DNA from 2 places in the Nocardioides sp. Z50_6 genome. Region 1 is predicted to be linked to the other one. Evidence: predicted binding sites of a transcription regulator. Region 1 holds the regulator's gene; the other holds the start of a gene.
What was found. Region 1 encodes LexA, which represses DNA repair genes until DNA is damaged. Its sites were predicted from a motif close to TCGAACANNTGTTCGA; they were not measured.

Region 1 (8,892 bases):
GAGCCGCTCGATCTCCCCCATCACGGCGCGCACGTCACCGTCTTCGGCGATCGCGGCGGCGATGCCCCACAGGGTGTCGCCGTCCTCGACCATCACGATCTCGGTGGGCGCCGGCGTGCCCGACTCCTGCGTGGCGACAGAGCCGCCGCCCAGGAAGACTCCCGCGACAAGCACGAAGAGGAGAGCGGCGACGAAGACGACGACACGGCCGCGCCGGGTCAGGCGGACGCCGCCCCGCTCCGGTCGAACCTCCGCACGGGGCGCAGCAGGCCGCAGCTCACGGACGGGGGCGAGCTGGCGGGTGGGGGTGAGAGTCATCGTGCTCATCGGGACCTCCTGGGGAAGTGGCGGTCAGCCTGTGGGTGTTGCTGTCGAACTGATGTCTAACTGCGACCACCGACAGTCCTGACGAAGCACTGGGGCGATCCGTCTCGATCACACGTTCGATCGAACACATGTGCGACGTTAGATCAGGTGTTCGAACGAATCAAGGACCTGGCCGAACAATTGTTCGATGGCGTGTCGCCCCGCCGGCCGGGCGGATACCCTCGCCACGTGCGCAGGCAGGACTGGACGCGTGAGCGACGCGTCGTACGACGGGTGGTCGCCAACGCCGCCGCGCCGGACGCCGGCTCACCCGACGCCGTCTGGCCCGCCTCCGTCCCGGCGGTCGCCCAGGTGCTGCGCGAGGGACTCGAGATGGCCGAGGGCGTCACGCTGCTCGTCGGGGAGAACGGGTCCGGCAAGTCGACCCTGGTGGAGGCGGTGGCGATGGCGTTCGGCCTCGCGGCCGAGGGGGGCACCCGCAACGTGCAGGAGGGGACGCGTGCCACCGAGTCACCGCTGCATCAGTGGCTCGACCTGGAGAAGTCCCCGGGAGCCCCGCGCTGGGGGTTCTTCCTGCGCGCCGAGACGATGCACGGCTACTTCACCCGGCAGGAGGGGTTCGCCACCGGTCAGGACCCGCGCTACCACGAGATGAGCCACGGCGAGTCGTTCCTGGCCCTGCTGCGCTCCCGGTTCGACTCCCCCGGGCTCTACTGCCTCGACGAGCCGGAGGCGGCGCTGTCGTTCAGCGCCCAGATCGCCCTGGTGGCGACGCTGCACGAGCTGGCCGGCCGCGGAGCGCAGGTGCTGTGCGCCACCCACTCTCCCCTGGTGGCGGCCCTGCCCGGCGCCCGGCTCCTCGAGGTGGGGCCGTGGGGGATCCGGGAGACGACGTGGGACGAGCTGGAGCTGGTGAGCCACTGGCGGCGCTACCTGGACGCGCCGATGCAGTACCTGAGGCACGTCCTCGACTGAGGACCACCAACGCCGCGCCCGGTCGCCATCCGCCACAAAGCACAGTGATGTCATCAGTTTCAGGCATGCGGGTGTGATTCCCGCGCGAATAGCGTGGCTGCATGCGCGATCTCCTGACCACTCCCATGGAGACCATCGAGGCCGATCTCGAGGCCCTGGTCGTCACCATGGCGCAGTCCCCGGCCTTCAAGACCGTCGAAGAGCCGGACGCCACGGTCTACTGGTCCCACCTCCCGCTCGAGGTGTGCAACGTGATCGCCAACGCCCGGATCGCCTCGGCCGACGTCGCCGGGCGCGTCCCCGAGCTCCTGGCGCCCTTCCTTGACCGAGGGCTCCCCTTCCAGTGGATGACCACCCCCGAGACCACCACCCCGGCACTCGAGGCCGCTCTGGCCCAGGCCGGCCTGGTGGCGACCGAGGCGGCGGCGATGCACGTCAACCTGGACCGGCCGATCGACCCCGAGGCCCCCGACGACGTCTACATCGACGTCGTGTGGCCCGACCACACCGAGCCCGTCGCGGCCACGATCTTCGCCGGGCTCGGCCTCCCGGCGCACGCCGGGGGCACCCACATGGACTTCCTGGACACGATGGACCCGGCCGACCACCAGTTCTTCATCGCGCGCAGCTCCTTCACCGGCGACCCCCAGGGCGCCGGGACCTCCCACCGCCGCGGGAACAGCGTGATGCTGGGCAACATCGTCACGCTCCCCCAGGCCCACGGGCGCGGCCTCGAGCGAGCCCTGGCCGGCACCATGATGAACCGGGCCCGGGAGACCGGCGCCGGCACCGCCACGGTGATCGCCGCCGAGGAGACCTACCAGGCCCTGGTGGACCTGGGCTTCCGTACCGGGTTCAACGTGGTCAGCTGGGTCTGCAGCCCCTGACCCTGAGCGACACGCCCGTTCGAACACCTGTTTGAACTCCGCCTCCTGGCGCACTACGGTGAGGTCACCGAGACCGCACCACCCCCAGGAGGCACCGCATGCCCAAGACGCGCGAGACGAGCGGCAAGGTCGTCCCGATGCCGGACGGGCCGCCGGACGCGACCGGGCTCACCCCGCGTCAGCAGCGGATCCTGCTCTCCATCAAGGACTCGCTCGAGCAGCGTGGCTACCCGCCGAGCATGCGCGAGATCGGCCGGGAGGTCGGCCTCACCAGCTCCAGCAGCGTCGCCCACCAGCTCAAGGTGCTGGAGGAGAAGGGCTACCTCAAGCGCGACCCCAACCGCCCTCGGGCCCTGGAGGTCTTCCTGCCCGAGGTGCTGGCCGCCCGCCGGGCGATGAGCAGCGCCGAGGAGTCGTCGTTCGACCCGACGGGTGTGGGTGACGCGGCGCCCGCCGCCCAGTACGTCCCGGTCCTCGGCCGGATCGCCGCCGGCGGGCCGATCCTGGCCGAGGAGCGCGTCGAGGACGTCTTCCCGCTCCCCAAGCAGCTCGTCGGCGACGGCACCCTCTTCCTCCTCGAGGTCTCGGGCGACTCGATGATCGACGCGGCCATCTGCAGCGGCGACTACGTGGTGATCCGGCAGCAGCCGGATGCCGCCAACGGCGAGATCGTGGCCGCGATGATCGACGGCGAGGCGACCGTCAAGACCTTCCAGCGCAAGGACGGCCAGGTCTGGCTGCTGCCCCACAACGACGCCTACGAGCCGATCGACGGCACCCACGCCACCATCCTCGGCAAGGTCACCGCGGTCCTGCGCCGCATGTGATCCTGGCCCGGGAGGTCAGGCTAAACTCGCGGCGATGCGACGGTCCCGAGCAGAGCCCCAGTCCTCACCGGCCCCGCCGCTCGCCGAGGGGGTCTCGCCGGAGGTGTTCCGCACCCGGCCCGACGACCGCTTCAAGCTGACGGCGGAGTCGAAGGACCTGCTCGACGCGCTCTCCCGGGCGAGCGCGGAGGCCGGCTGGGTCTCGGCGCTGGGCTACAACCTCACGATCAGCCACAGCCACCGCTTCGTCTGGTACCGGGTCGCCAAGGTCGCCACCCGCACCGTGCGGCACCACTTCGCCACCCACGAGGTCTCCCTCGACGTCGACCACGCGATGCGGGTGCGCTACCCGACGGCGCTCTTCGCCGACTACTTCGCCTTCGCCTTCGTCCGCGACCCGCTCGAGCGGTTCCTCTCGGCCTGGCAGGACAAGGTCGTCAACACGAACTACTTCAAGTTCGACGGCGACACCCACGCCCGGATGCAGCGGGTCGAGGAGTTCGCCCGGTGGACCGCCACCCACGACCTGCGCGCCGTCCCGGGCACCGACCAGCACCTGGCGCTGCAGACCCGACTGATCGACCTCGACCGGGTCGACTTCGTGGGACGGCTGGAGACCTTCGACCGCGACTTCGCCGAGGTCTGCGAGCGGGTCGGCGCGCCCGCCGTGCCCGCCCGCCCGCGCAACCAGACGGCCCCCGGCGGGCGTCGGCTCGACGTCTCGGACGAGCTCCGCGAGCTGGTCAGCGCGATGTACCGGCGCGACTACCAGATCCTCGGCTACTGAGCCCTACTCCCCGGCGGCCGCGGCCAGGCGGCTGAGCGCCTTGCGCACCACCTGCGGGTCGTGGGTCGTCCACATGGGCGGGAGGCTGGCCTTGAGGAACCCGCCGTACCTCGCGGTGGCCAGCCGCGGGTCGAGCACCGCGACCACACCCCGGTCCGAGGTGGTGCGGATCAGCCGGCCGGCGCCCTGAGCCAGCAGCAGGGCGGCGTGGGTCGCGGCCACCTGCATGAAGCCGTTGCCCCCGGCGCGGTCGGCCGCGCGCTGGCGGGCCGACATCAGCGGGTCGTCGGGACGCGGGAACGGGATCCGGTCGATCAGCACCAGCTGGCAGGTCTGCCCTGGCACGTCGATTCCCTGCCACAGGCTCAGGGTGCCGAACAGGCAGGTGTGCGGGTCGGCCACGAACTGACGCGCCAGCTCGGGGAGCTGGGCCTCGCCCTGGGCCAGGGTGGTCAGGTGGGGCAGCCGTTCCCGCACCACCTCGGCGGCCGCCTCGGCGGCGCGGCGGGAGGAGAAGAGGCCAAGCGTGCGCCCGTCGGCGGCGTCGACGAGATCGACGATCTCGTCGAGCTGCGCCTGGCCCAGCCCGTCCCGGCCGGGCGGCGGCAGGTGGCGGGCGAGGTAGAGGATGCCCTGGCGCCCGTAGTCGAACGGCGAGCCCACGTCGAGCCCGCGCCACGGGCGCGCTCCCTCGGACTCGACGGCGGGGGCGCCGGTGTCGACGCGCTCCGAGGGCTTGAGCCCCAGGCTGCCGGCCACGGAGGCGAAGTCGCCGCCCAGCATCAGGGTCGCCGAGGTGAAGACGACCGTCTTGTCGGTGAGCAGGCGCTCGCGCATCTGCGCCCACACCTGGAGCGGTGCCACGGCCAGCCGGGCGGGCATCCGCTCGCGGGCCTCGTTGAGCCACAGCACGTCGGCGTCGCTGCCGGCCGCCATCCGCTCCGCGGTCGTGAAGACCTCCTGAGCCAGCCCCTTGGCCTGGGTCCGGGCGGCGTCGGCCTCCCCCGCGCCCTTCTCCTCCTTGCCGAACGCCGAGACCACCGCCCGGGCGGCGTCGCGGACCAGCACCAGCGCGTCGCCCAGCTGCTGCCCCATCTGGTCGATCCGGCCCCCCGGGGTCATCGCCAGGGCGTCGGCGAGGGCCTCGGCGGCGTCGGCCAGGTCGTCGGCGGGGTTGGAGGCGCCGGCGTTCTCGGCCACGTGGCGCTGGGCCCGGCGCGAGGCCCGCTCCACGTCGCCCACGGACAGCTCGTCGGTCGCCGCCTGGGTGACCCGCGCGGTGAGCTCGTGGGCCTCATCGATCACCACCACGTCGTAGTCGGGGATCATCGGCACCCCCTCGATCGCGTCGATGGCGAGCAAGGAGTGGTTGGTGACGATCAGGTGGGAGCGCTGGGCCTTCTCCTTGGCCCGCTCCGCGAAGCACTCCGTGGCGAAGGCGCAGCGCGCCGCGCCCAGGCACTCCCGGTGGTTGACGCTGACCTGACGCCAGGTGCGGTCGGTGTGGCGGGGCGCGTTGTCCCGCTCGCCGGAGCCGCCCGACTCCACCTCGGCCTCGGCCCAGCTGCGCAGCTCGAGGACCTCGGCGCCCATCGAGCCGGCCGGGACGTCGACCAGCACACCCTGCTCGTCGGGGACGCCCTCGCGGACGCGGTGCAGGCAGGCGTAGTTGGACCGCCCCTTGAGCACCGCGTAGGAGGAGTCCACCCGGTCGCCGACCGCCTCCATGAGCCGCGGGATGTCGCGCTCCACCAGCTGGTGCTGGAGGGCCAGGGTGGCGGTGGCCACGACCACCCGGTCGCGGTGCAGCAGGCTGGGCACCAGGTAGGCCAACGACTTGCCGGTGCCCGTCCCGGCCTGGACCAGCAGGTGCTGGCCAGACTCCATCGCCGCGGTCACCGCCTCGGCCATCTCGACCTGGCCGGGGCGCTCCTGACCGCCCAGCGCCCCCACGGCAGCCGCCAGCACCTCCGGCACCGAGGGTGCGGGAGGTGCGGCGGTCTCGGTCGCGTCAGGCATCCGAGAAGCCTAGGGCCGGGCGCCGACAGTCAGGCACCTCAGACGACGGCACCGGAGTCGTCGGGGGCGCGCTCGACCCTGATCTTCTTCTCCTTCGACATCGGCCACCGCTCCTGGAGGTAGGTGACCAGCGGGGTCGCGGTGAAGACCGAGCTGTAGGTGCCGACCACCAGACCCACGAGGAGGGCGATCGCGAAGTCGCGCAGCGAGTCTCCACCCAGGACCGCGAGGGCGGCCAGGATGAACATGGTGCCCAGACCCGTGTTGACCGTCCGCGGCAGCGTCTCGACCGCCGCCTTGTTGGCCAGGTCGGTGAAGAGCTCGCCGGGCTTGGACTCCCGCCAGCGCTCACGGACCCGGTCGAAGACGACCACCGTGTCGTTGACCGACAGACCGATGATGGTCATCGCGGCGGCCAGGAAGATGCCGTCGATCGGCTTCTGCAGCCAGGCGAACAGACCCACCACGATCAGCACGTCGTGCGCCATCGCGATCACCGCGCTCAGGCCGAAGGTCCACTTGAAGCGGACGGCGAGGTAGATCAGCTGGGCGGCGAAAGCGATCGCGAAGGCGATGATCGCCTTGTCGCGCAGCTCGTTGCCGAACGAGGCGCTGATCTTCTCGTCGCGGACCTCCTCGGCCTCACCGCCGATCTCGGCCAGCGCCGCCCGGATCTCCTCGGCCTCCTCGTTGCTGATCTCGCCGGTGCGGACGGTGATGTTGGCCTGGTCGGACTCCTGGACGGTCGCGTCGGCGAAGCCCGCCTCCTCGACCGCGTCGCGGGCCTCGTCGGCGTCCAGCTTCTCGGTGGTGGAGAACTCCATCACCCGGCCCCCGCTGAACTCGACGCCCAGGTTGAGCCCGTTGACCACGATGCCGGCCAGGGCCACCAGGGTGACCACACCGGAGATCGCCAGCCACAGGGCGCGCTTGACCATCAGCTGCGGGTTCTTGCGCTCCAGCCAGGTGCGGACCCGGCCGATGTCGGCGATGCCGGAGACCTGCGGGTGCCGCGAGACCCACTTGTTGGCGACCCCTAGCTCGGTGAGCACCCGGGCGATGATCAGCGCCGAGACCATCGAGGCCACCACGCCGATGCTCAGCGTGACACCGAAGCCCTTGATCGGCCCGGAGCCGAGGAAGAAGAGCAGGCCGGCGGCGAGCAGGGTGGTGACGTTGGAGTCGATGATCGCGGTCCAGGCCTTGTTGAACCCGATCATCAGGGCCCGGCGCAGCCCCGCGGACGGGTTGGCCTGGTACTCCTCCCGGGCGCGCTCGAAGACCAGCACGTTGGCGTCGATCGCCATGCCGATGGCCAGCACGAAGCCCGCGAGGCCCGGCAGGGTCAGCGTGGAGCCGAGCCCGACGAGCATCGCGTAGGCCAGCAGCGCGTAGGAGGTCAGCGCGATCGTGGCGAGGAAGCCGACGAAGCGGTAGACGAAGATGATGAAGAGCCCGGTGAGCACCAGGCCGATGACGCCGGCCTTCCACGAGGCGTCGATCGCGGCGTCACCCAGGGTGGGGCCGATCTCGCTGACCGAGATGATCTCCACCGGCAGCGGCAGCGCGCCGCCCTCGATCAGGATGGCCAGCTCCTGGGCCTCCTGGATCGTGAAGTTGCCGGTGATCTGGGTGCTGCCGATGATCGCGCTGCCGCAGGGCACCTGGACCTCGGGCGAGGAGATCACCTCGCCGTCGAGCACGATGGCGATGCGTCGCTGGTCGCCCGTGGCGCAGGCGGCGTCGGCGGAGAGCTTCTCGAAGGCGTCGGATCCGGCGCGGGAGAAGTCGACCGCGACGGCCCAGCCCGTGCTGTTCTGGGGCTGCACCGCCTCGGCGCCGGTGATGTCGTTGCCCTCCATCACCGCGGGGCCCACCTCGAGCACGTCGCCCTGCTCGCTGGGGACGAGCAGGTTGCCCTTCTCCGAGGGCTTGCCGTCGGCGTTCGGCAGGCCGCCGGCGACCACCGGGTGGACGGTCAGCTGCGCCGTCCGGCCGATCGTCTCGACCGCCTGCTCGGAGTCCTGCACGTCGGGCAGCTCGACCAGGATGCGGTTGTCGCCGGAGCGGACCAAGGTCGGCTCGGAGACGCCGAGCGCGTCGACGCGGCCCCGCAGGACCTCGACGGCCCGGTCGGTGTTCTCCGCGTTGGCCTTCACCCCCGAGGGGCTGTCGCTGGTCTCCAGCGTGATCGACGTGCCGCCGCTGAGGTCGAGACCCAGCCTCGGCTCCTTGTTGAGGGCGAGCGCTGCGCACCCGGCCAGCAGGCCGAGCACGAGGATGAAGCGGATCCAGGCACCACGTGACATGCGACGCATCTTTCCCTAGCCGACCAGAGGTGCCCAATCCGGGCACCTCCTCTGGAACGCGCCGCGCGCCCGGTTGGTTCCGGTGCCCTCGGAAGGTCCCCCGTGACGTTACCTGAGAGGAAGTTGATAACGTGCTGAGAAGTCGGAGCTCCCGAGGAATCACTGACTCGCTGGGGCCCTAAGCGCGCGCCTTCGGGGACCGCCCCCGACGTCCGCCCCCGGGTGTGGACGCGGCCGCCGCCAGCGAGAACCCCCGACCACGCACCGGTTCCGGGAACGCTGCCGGCGGGGTGCGACGCCTCCGGCGACGTGAGGAGCTGCACGTGGACGGGTTGGATTCGGTGACCTTCGGAGTGGGGACGATCCTGCTCCTGCTGCTGGCGTTCTACGGGGGGACCTTCTGGATCTCCACGCGGATCGGCAAGAAGAACGAGAACGCCGACGGCTACATGACCGCCGGCCACAACATCGGCTTCGGGATCTCCGCGGCCAGCATGACCGCGACCTGGATCTGGGCGTCGTCGATGTACGCCTCCGCCAGCTCCGGCTACACCTACGGCATCTCCGGCCCGATCCACTACGGGTTGTGGGGCGCGCTGATGATCTTGTTCATCTACCCGTTCGGCCGGCGGATCCGCGCCGTCGCGCCCCGCGCACACACCCTCGCCGAGGTGCTGCACGTGCGCCACGGCCGCTCCAGCCAGCTGATGCTCGCCGGCTCCAACGTGGTCGGCAGCCTGATCAGCCTGATGTCCAACTTC
Region 2 (8,892 bases), on a different contig from region 1:
CCGACACCCGGGAGCTGCTCGCGGAAGCCTGGGACGCATGAGCCCGTTCCCCGCGGTGGGCGACGTCGGACCGCCCGACGACGCCCGTCTGGCCGCGGACCTGGTGCGCGAGGCCGCCGGCCTGGCCGCGCGGATGCGGGCCGAGGGCCTGGCGGTCGAGACCAAGACGTCGGTCTCCGACGTGGTCACCGCGGCGGACCGGGCGGCGGAGGAGCTGGTGGTGCGGACCCTGCGCCGGCTGCGACCGGACGACTCGATCCTGGGGGAGGAGGGTGCCGACCACGTCGGGAGCAGCGGCCGGACCTGGGTCATCGACCCGGTCGACGGGACCTACAACTTCGCGGCCGGCCTGGACTGGTGGTGCTCCGCGCTGGCCCTGCGCGACGGTGAGCGGCTGCTGCTCGGCGCCGTGCACCACGAGGCCTCCTCCGCGACGTACGTGGGCGGCCCGGACCTCCCCCCGACGGTCGAGGGCCGCCCGCTGGCACCGCTGGTCGACCGTGCCCTCGGCGAGTCGTGCCTGACGACCTACCTGCACCCGCCGTTCTACGGCGGCCCGGTGGGGGAGGCGTTCGGGCGGATGGCCAACGGCGCCGCCACGGTGCGGATGCTGGGGTCGGGCACGATGGACGCGATGGCGATCGCCTCGGGCCGGCTGCACGTGCTGTGCCAGCACTCGGTCCCGCCGTGGGACGAGCTGCCCGGGGCCGCGATCATCCGCGGGGTCGGCGGCCGGACCGAACGGGTGCGCGCCGCCGGCGTGGACTGGTACGTCGCGGGCGTGCCGACCGCGGTGGCCGAGGTCTGTGCGGCGCTCGCCGACCGATAGCCTGCTGACGCCATGCTCGAACATCTCCGGGGTCTCGTCACGAAGATCCTCATCGCGCCCATCGCCCGCCTGCTGCTGCGCCTGGGCCTGGGCCCCGACGCGATCACCGTGATCGGGACGGTGCTCACCTGCGCCTCGGCGCTCTGGTTCGCCCCCCGCGGCGAGCTGATGACCGCGCTGGTGCTGGTGACGGTCTTCGCCCTCTTCGACCTGCTCGACGGCACCATGGCCCGCATCAGCGGACGGACCAGCGCGTTCGGCGCGTTCCTCGACTCGACGCTGGACCGGATCGCGGACGCCGTCATCTTCGGCTCCGTGCTGCTCTACTTCGCGGGGCCCGGCGACACCGTCCTCGGGCAGGCCGCAGCCCTGTGGTGCCTGGTCACGGGGATCTCCACCTCCTACGCCCGGGCTCGGGCCGAGTCGGTGGGCTTCACGGCCCGGGTGGGGATCATGGAGCGGGCCGACCGCCTCGTCCTGCTCGCCCTGTCGGCCGTCGCCGCCGAGATCGCCGGCGACCCGCTCGTCTTCGCCTGGGGCCTGGTGCTGCTCGGGGCGCTCAGCACGGTCACCGTCCTGCAGCGCATCCTCAGCGTGCGACGGCAGGCGCTGGCAGCGGCGGCGCCGCCCGCCCGGGGCTGAGCCCCGTGGGCGATCGGCTCGGTGGCGCCGAGATCGTCGCGACCGAGCGGCGCTCGGCGCTCGTGCTGCGCCTCGACGGCCAGGCCCAGTCCTACGTGGACCTCGACGACCCCACCTTCCTCGCCTTCGACTACGTCCGCCGGCTCGGCGACGTGCTCGACGGGTTCACCGAGCCCGGCCGTGCCGTCCGGATCGTCCACGTGGGCGGAGCCGGCCTCACGCTGCCCCGCTACGTGGCCGCCACCCGGCCGCGCTCCGCGCAGATCGTGCTGGAGCCGGACGAGGCGCTGACGGCGCTGGTGCGCGCCGAGCTCCCGCTGCCGGCGCGCAGCGGCATCAAGGTGCGCCCGCTCGACGGCAGGACCGGGCTCGCCGGGCTCCGGACCGACAGCGCCGAGGTGATCCTGGTCGACGCCTTCGCCGACGGGCGGGTGCCCGGCGACCTGGTCACCACGGAGGCGTTCGCGGAGGCGGGCCGGGTCCTCGAGCCGGGGGGCCTGCTGCTCCTCAACGTCGCGGACCGAGCGCCGTTCGCCTGGACCCGTCGGGTGCTCGCCGCGCTGCTCACCTCCTTCGGCGCTGCGTCGGTCCACCTCGAGGCGGCGACCCGGCGGGGCCGCCGGGCGGGCAACCTCCTGCTGGTGGTCTCGCAGCAGGACGGCCCGGTGGACCGGGTGACGGCTCACCTGCAGGCGCGGCCCGGCGAGTTCCAGGTCGTGGCGGGGCGCAGCGTGGCCGACTCCTTCGGTGGCGGACAGGCCTTCACCGACGCCGACACTGAGCCCTCCCCGCGACCAGGGCAGCAGTAGCCGCGACCTGTCGAGGCAGCGCCCGGCGGGCAGCCGGCGGGTGGCCGGCGAGACCGCCCTTGCGCCGGGTCCGCCGGGGCCTACGCTGAAAGGCATGACCGAGGAGAGCACCGAGACGACCGGCGGCACCACCGGGACCTCGCGCGTCAAGCGCGGCATGGCCGAGATGCTGAAGGGCGGCGTCATCATGGACGTCGTCACTCCCGACCAGGCCAAGGTCGCCGAGGACGCGGGCGCGGTTGCGGTGATGGCGCTGGAGCGCGTCCCCGCCGACATCCGGGCTCAGGGCGGGGTGTCGCGGATGAGCGACCCCGACATGGTCGAGGGCATCAAGGAGGCGGTGTCGATCCCGGTGATGGCCAAGGCCCGCATCGGGCACTTCGCCGAGGCGCAGGTCCTGCAGAGTCTCGGGGTCGACTACATCGACGAGTCCGAGGTGCTCACCCCGGCCGACTACGCCCACCACATCGACAAGTGGTCCTTCACCGTTCCCTTCGTCTGCGGGGCCACCAACCTCGGCGAGGCGCTGCGCCGGATCACCGAGGGCGCCGCGATGATCCGCTCCAAGGGCGAGGCCGGCACGGGCGACGTGTCGAACGCCGTCACCCACATGCGCACGATCCGCGCCGAGCTGCGCCGGCTCCACGCCCTCGACCCCGAGGAGCTCTACCTGGCCGCCAAGGAGCTGCAGGCGCCCTACCCGCTCGTCCAGGAGGTCGCCGCCACCGGGACGCTCCCCGTCGTCCTCTTCACCGCGGGCGGCATCGCCACCCCGGCCGACGCCGCGATGATGATGCAGCTCGGGGCCCAGGGCGTCTTCGTCGGCTCGGGCATCTTCAAGTCCGGCAACCCGGCCCAGCGCGCCGAGGCGATCGTGAAGGCGACCACCTTCTACGACGACCCCGAGGTGGTGGCCAAGGTCTCCCGGGGGCTGGGCGAGGCGATGGTGGGCATCAACGTCGACGAGATCCCGCAGCCGCACCGGCTGGCCGAGCGCGGCTGGTGAACGGGGCGCCGACCTGAGGCGGTGACGGGACCGGGTGGGCTCAGCCGCGTCGGGGCTCTCCGGCGTAGGTGCCGAAGGACCACTGGTTGCCCTCGGGATCGCGGAGGAGGAACTCCCGGCTCCCGTACGACTTCTCGTCGATGTCCCCGGGCTCCAGGCCGGCGTCCTTGGCCCGCTGCCAGACGGCGTCGACGTCCGAGGTGACGACGTAGGCCGCGGTGGTGCCGGGTTGCTGCGTGAACGGGCCCTCCGGCTTGTGGCGGCCCAGCATCACGCCTCCGCCCTCGGGCCAGTCGAGCTGGGCGTGCTCCACCACGCCGCTCTCGTCGCGGTAGACCGCGGTCTCCTCGAAGCCCAGGGCGACGAGGCCGCGGATCAGCAGGTCGGGGTCGTGGGCCTGGAAGGCCGGCCAGACGGTGGGGGTGTGGTCTTCGCTCATGCCGACGATGCTCCCGCGTCGTCGCCTGCGCGATCTTGGAGATTTGGGAACTCCGCGGCCAGCCACGCCGAGGGTCCCAGTCCGGCGAACTCGTGGAAGTCGCGCACGAGGTGCGACTGGTCGTAGTAGCCGGCACGGGCGGCCACGCCGGCCAGGGTCGTGCCCGAGCCCGGCACCCGGGCCACCACCCGCCGGGCCACGTCGAAGCGGGCGAGCCGCTGCACCGTCTTGGGTCCGTGCCCCACCTCGGCCGCCAGCAGCTGTCCGAGCCGCCGCCGGCTGTAGCCGACCTCGCGGGCGACGTCGGCCACCGGGAGGTCCGGGCGGCGGGTGAGCAGCCGCCAGGCCTCACGGACCTCCTCGCGCGGGACCGGGGGCTCGGCCCCACGGCGGACCAGCCGCTGACGCCGGAGCAGGAAGCCGGCCACGGCGGCATATCGGCCGTGCCAGTCCGCAGCTGCGTGCAGCTCCTCGGTGACGCGGTCGACCTCGGGCCCGAAGAGGTCGCGGGCGTCCCAGCTGCCCACCGGCAGGTCCGCCGCCGGCACGCCCAGGAGCCCCCGGGCCGTGAGCGGGTGCAGCGTGAGCTGGACGCCCCGCCAGACGCCAGGCTGCTCGACCATCGCCGGCCGCGTGTGCAGCCCGCCGAGGGAGACCCACCGGCTGTCGCGAACGCCGTCGTGCCAGGCCTGCTCCGTGGGGGCGGTGCGCAGGGGTCGCTCCAGGCTGAGCACCAGGGTCACGGTGTCGGAGGGGAGCCCACGATGGACGCTGGGCTCGAGGCCGTGCGCCGCGTAGCCGAACATCGAGACGACGTGCTGACGCAGCGCGGCCGGGATCTCCGCCCTCGGCGGGCTCTGCCACGTGCGGCCCATGCCGGCGAGTCTGCCCGATCGCCGCCGCTGAGTCACCGGCCCTCGTCGGCCCTAGGATCGGAGACCGTGAGTCCCACCATCGGCGTGCTGGCGCTCCAGGGAGACGTCCCCGAGCACCTCGCGGCGCTCCGCTCGCTCGGGGCCGACCCCGTCCCCGTCCGCCGCCCGGCCGAGCTCGCCGTCTGCGACGGGCTGATCGTCCCGGGCGGTGAGTCGTCGACCATGAGCAAGCTCGCCGCCCTCTTCGACATGCTCGGTCCGCTGCGCGCCGCGGTCCGCGACGGACTCCCCGTCTTCGGGACCTGCGCCGGCATGATCATGCTCGCCGACCGGATCGAGGACGGCATCGCTGGCCAGGAGACGATCGGCGGCCTGCACGTCACGGTGCGCCGCAACGCGTTCGGGCGCCAGGTCGACTCCTTCGAGGAGAACCTCGACGTGACCGGGCTGGACGACCCGGTCCGGGCCGTCTTCATCCGGGCTCCCTGGGTCGAGAGCGTCGAGGACGACGTCGAGGTCCTGGCGCGGGTCGGGTCGGGGCCGGCCCTGGGTAGGATCGTGGCCGTCCGCCAAGGCCCCCTGATGGCGACCTCGTTCCATCCCGAGGTCGGCAGCGACGGCCGGGTCCACAAGATGTTCGTTGACCTGGTGCGTTCGGCCTGACGGCGTACCGAATCCAGGGCTGCACCCGAGAAGCCGTACTCGAGACTGATAGAGGGACTCATGTCAGGCCACTCAAAATGGGCGACCACGAAGCACAAGAAGGCCGCCATCGACGCGAAGCGCGGCAAGCTCTTCGCCAAGCTGATCAAGAACATCGAGGTGGCGGCTCGGCAGGGTGGTGGCGACCCCGGGGGCAACCCCACCCTCTACGACGCGATCCAGAAGGCCAAGAAGTCCTCGGTCCCCAACGACAACATCGACCGCGCCGTCAAGCGCGGCTCCGGCGCCGAGGCGGGGGGTGCGGAGTACCAGACCATCATGTACGAGGTCTACGGGCCCCAGGGCGTCGCGCTGCTCGTGGAGTGCCTCACCGACAACCGCAACCGCGCGGCCATGGAGGTGCGCACCGCGGTCACCCGCAACGGGGGCACCATGGCCGACCCCGGCTCGGTCTCCCGGCTCTTCACCCGCAAGGGCGTGGTCATGGTGCCCAAGGGCCAGGAGAGCCGTGAGGTCACCGAGGACGACGTCCTCGAGGCCACGCTCGAGGCCGGGGCGGAGGACGTCAACGACCTCGACGAGACCTTCCGGGTGATCTCCGAGGCCACCGACGTGGTGGCCGTGCGCACGGCGCTGCAGGCCGCCGGCATCGACTACGACTCCGCCGAGGTCGAGTTCGTGCCCAGCATGGAGATCCCGGTGGACGCCGACGCGGCGGCCAAGGTCTTCCGCCTCGTCGAGGCGCTCGAGGACCTCGACGACGTGCAGAACGTCTTCGCCAACTTCGACGTACCCGACGACGTGATGGCCCAGCTCGAGGACTGAGGCACCGCGCCCGGGCCGCCGTCTGCGTGTCGGCGGCGGCCCCCGCCGCGCCACGGGATAGCGTGTCGTGCGAACACACGTTCGGACGAGAGGGTGGCGATGCGTGTCCTGGGGATCGACCCCGGCCTGACCCGGTGCGGCATCGGCATGGTCGAGGGCGAGGTCGGCCGGCCGCTGAGCCTGGTCGACGTCAACGTGCTCCGCACCAGTGCCTCGCTCCCGGTCGCCGAGCGACTGGTCACCATCGAGAAGGGCATCGATGCCTGGCTCGACGAGTACCGGCCGGACGCGGTGGCTGTCGAGCGGGTCTTCGCCCGGTCCGACTCCAGCACGATCATGGGCACCGCACAGGCGAGCGGCATCGCCCTGGTCGCCGCGGCCCGGCGCGGGCTCCCGGTGGCCCTGCACACCCCCAGCGAGGTGAAGGCGGCCGTCTCCGGCAACGGACGGGCCGACAAGGCCCAGGTGGCCGCCATGGTGACCCGGATCCTGCGGCTGGCCGCGCCCCCCAAGCCCGCCGACGCCGCCGACGCGCTCGCCCTGGCCATCACCCACATCTGGCGCGGTGGCGCCCAGTCCCGTCTCGAGGCCGCGGTCGCCGCCCAGGCCGTCGCCGCCCGCCGACCCACCACCAGGAGACCCGCATGATCGCCTTCGTCCGCGGCCGGGTGGCCGCGCTCACCCTCTCCTCGGCGGTGCTGGAGGTGGGAGGGGTGGGCCTGGAGCTGATGTGCACCCCCGCCACCCTGGCGACGCTGCGTCCCGGCCACGAGGCGACCCTGCCCACCAGCATGGTCGTCCGCGAGGACTCCCTGACCCTCTTCGGGTTCAGCGACGACGACGAGAAGGCGTGCTTCGAGCTGGTGCAGACCGCCAGCGGGGTGGGGCCCAAGCTGGCCCAGGCCATCCTGGCGGTGCTGACTCCCGACGTGCTGCGGTCGGCGGTGGCCTCGGAGGACGTCAAGACCCTCACCAAGGTCCCCGGGATCGGTCAGAAGGGCGCCCAGCGCATCATCCTGGAGCTGCGGGACCGGCTGGGCGCCCCGGCCGGCGGCCCGCGGGCCGCCGGCGCCGTGCCCGCGGCCGAGGCGTGGCGCGACCAGGTGCAGCAGGGCCTGGTGGGGCTGGGCTGGTCGGCGCGTGAGGCCGACAAGGCGGTCGAGGCCGTCGCCGGGCAGGCCGGGCCGGCCCCTGACGTCGCGGCGCTGCTCAGGGCCGCCCTCCAGACGCTGAGCAGGACCTGAGATGGATCCCGAGGAGTTCCTCTCGCTCAGCGAGGACGCGCACCTGCGCTCGCTGACCGCGGCGGAGGCCGAGGGCGACGAGCGGGCCGTGGAGGCGGCGCTGCGCCCCCGGGCCCTCGACGAGGTGGTGGGGCAGGTCCGGGTCAAGGACCAGCTCGGGCTCGTCCTCGAGGCCGCTCGGCAGCGCGGCCGGGCGCCGGACCACGTGCTGCTCTCCGGCCCGCCCGGGCTGGGCAAGACGACCCTGGCGATGATCATCGCGGCGGAGATGTCGGTGCCTCTGCGGCTGACCAGCGGGCCGGCGATCACCCACGCCGGCGACCTGGCGGCCATCCTCAGCGCGGTCAACGAGGGCGACGTCGTGTTCGTCGACGAGATCCACCGGATGTCGCGCCCGGCCGAGGAGATGCTCTACATGGCCATGGAGGACTTCCGGGTCGACGTGATCATCGGCAAGGGCCCGGGGGCCACCGCCATCCCCCTGGAGATCCCGTCCTTCACCCTGGTCGGCGCCACCACCCGGGCCGGCCTGCTGCCGGGCCCGCTGCGCGACCGGTTCGGCTTCACCGCCCACCTGGAGTACTACGAGCCGGCCGAGCTCGACCAGATCGTGCACCGGTCCGCCGGGCTGCTCGACGTCGACCTGACCGAGGGCGGATCGGCGGAGATCGCCTCGCGCTCGCGCGGCACCCCGCGGATCGCCAACCGGCTGCTGCGCCGGGTCCGCGACTACGCCCAGGTGCGCGCCGACGGCGTGCTGACCCGCGAGGTGGCGCGCGCCGCCCTGGATCTCTACGAGGTGGACGAGCTCGGACTGGACCGGCTGGACCGGGCCGTGCTCGACGTCCTGTGCCGCCGCTTCGGCGGCGGCCCGGTGGGCGTCTCCACCTTGGCGGTGGCGGTGGGGGAGGAGCGCGAGACCGTGGAGGAGGTCGCCGAGCCCTTCCTGGTGCGCAACGGCTTCCTGGCCAGGACGCCCCGGGGTCGCGTCGCCACCGCCGCCGCGTGGCAGCACCTGGGGCTCCCCGTGCCGGCCTCCGCGGGGCCGAGCCTCGACGAGGGTCTCTTCGACGACTAGGACCCACGTAGACTCGCGGGCGCACACCCACCCCCCGTCGAGAGGTCTTTTCGTGGAGTTCCTGCCCCTGGTCGCCATCGCCCTGGTCTTCTGGCTGCTGATCGTGCGGCCTGCCAGCCGACGCCAGAAGGAGGTCGCGAAGCTCCAGGCCGCCCTCGCCCCCGGCGACCGGGTGCTGCTCAGCTCGGGCATCTACGCGGTCGTCCAGGAGACCCAGGACGACCGGATCCGGGCCGAGATCGCCCCCGGTGTGGTCGTCGAGGTGGCCCGCGGTGCCGTGGCCGCGATCCAACCCGCCCTCGTCGAGGGGCAGGGGCCGGACGACGCCCCGGACGGCCCGGCCACCCCGGGCTCCTGACGTGGAGTCTCCGGCCCTGCTCGAGGCGCGTGCCGCGATGACGCGTCTGGTCGTCGACGTGCCCGACTTCCCCACCCCCGGGGTGGTCTTCAAGGACATCACCCCCCTGCTCGCTGACCACACG

Region 2: a site for LexA is predicted at 6,158-6,173, ahead of ruvC (crossover junction endodeoxyribonuclease RuvC). Genes of this name have one in related genera too.

The regions. Positions count from the first base shown of each region.
Region 1 is NZ_JBZAJB010000006.1:184,167-193,058, forward strand. It holds gene AC4BGE_RS15300 (LysM peptidoglycan-binding domain-containing protein) at 1-327, opposite strand, end outside; gene AC4BGE_RS15305 (AAA family ATPase) at 556-1,302, shown strand; gene AC4BGE_RS15310 (GNAT family N-acetyltransferase) at 1,404-2,189, shown strand; gene lexA (transcriptional repressor LexA) at 2,288-3,016, shown strand; gene AC4BGE_RS15320 (sulfotransferase family 2 domain-containing protein) at 3,051-3,803, shown strand; gene AC4BGE_RS15325 (ATP-dependent DNA helicase) at 3,807-5,822, opposite strand; gene secD (protein translocase subunit SecD) at 5,861-8,131, opposite strand; gene AC4BGE_RS15335 (sodium:solute symporter family transporter) at 8,455-8,892, shown strand, end outside.
Region 2 is NZ_JBZAJB010000005.1:9,634-18,525, forward strand. It holds gene AC4BGE_RS12765 (HIT family protein) at 1-41, shown strand, start outside; gene AC4BGE_RS12770 (inositol monophosphatase family protein) at 38-829, shown strand; gene pgsA (phosphatidylinositol phosphate synthase) at 842-1,471, shown strand; gene AC4BGE_RS12780 (spermidine synthase) at 1,477-2,280, shown strand; gene pdxS (pyridoxal 5'-phosphate synthase lyase subunit PdxS) at 2,375-3,286, shown strand; gene AC4BGE_RS12790 (VOC family protein) at 3,327-3,725, opposite strand; gene AC4BGE_RS12795 (AraC family transcriptional regulator) at 3,722-4,600, opposite strand; gene pdxT (pyridoxal 5'-phosphate synthase glutaminase subunit PdxT) at 4,667-5,263, shown strand; gene AC4BGE_RS12805 (YebC/PmpR family DNA-binding transcriptional regulator) at 5,324-6,088, shown strand; gene ruvC (crossover junction endodeoxyribonuclease RuvC) at 6,197-6,736, shown strand; gene ruvA (Holliday junction branch migration protein RuvA) at 6,733-7,332, shown strand; gene ruvB (Holliday junction branch migration DNA helicase RuvB) at 7,334-8,410, shown strand; gene yajC (preprotein translocase subunit YajC) at 8,463-8,768, shown strand; gene AC4BGE_RS12830 (adenine phosphoribosyltransferase) at 8,806-8,892, shown strand, end outside.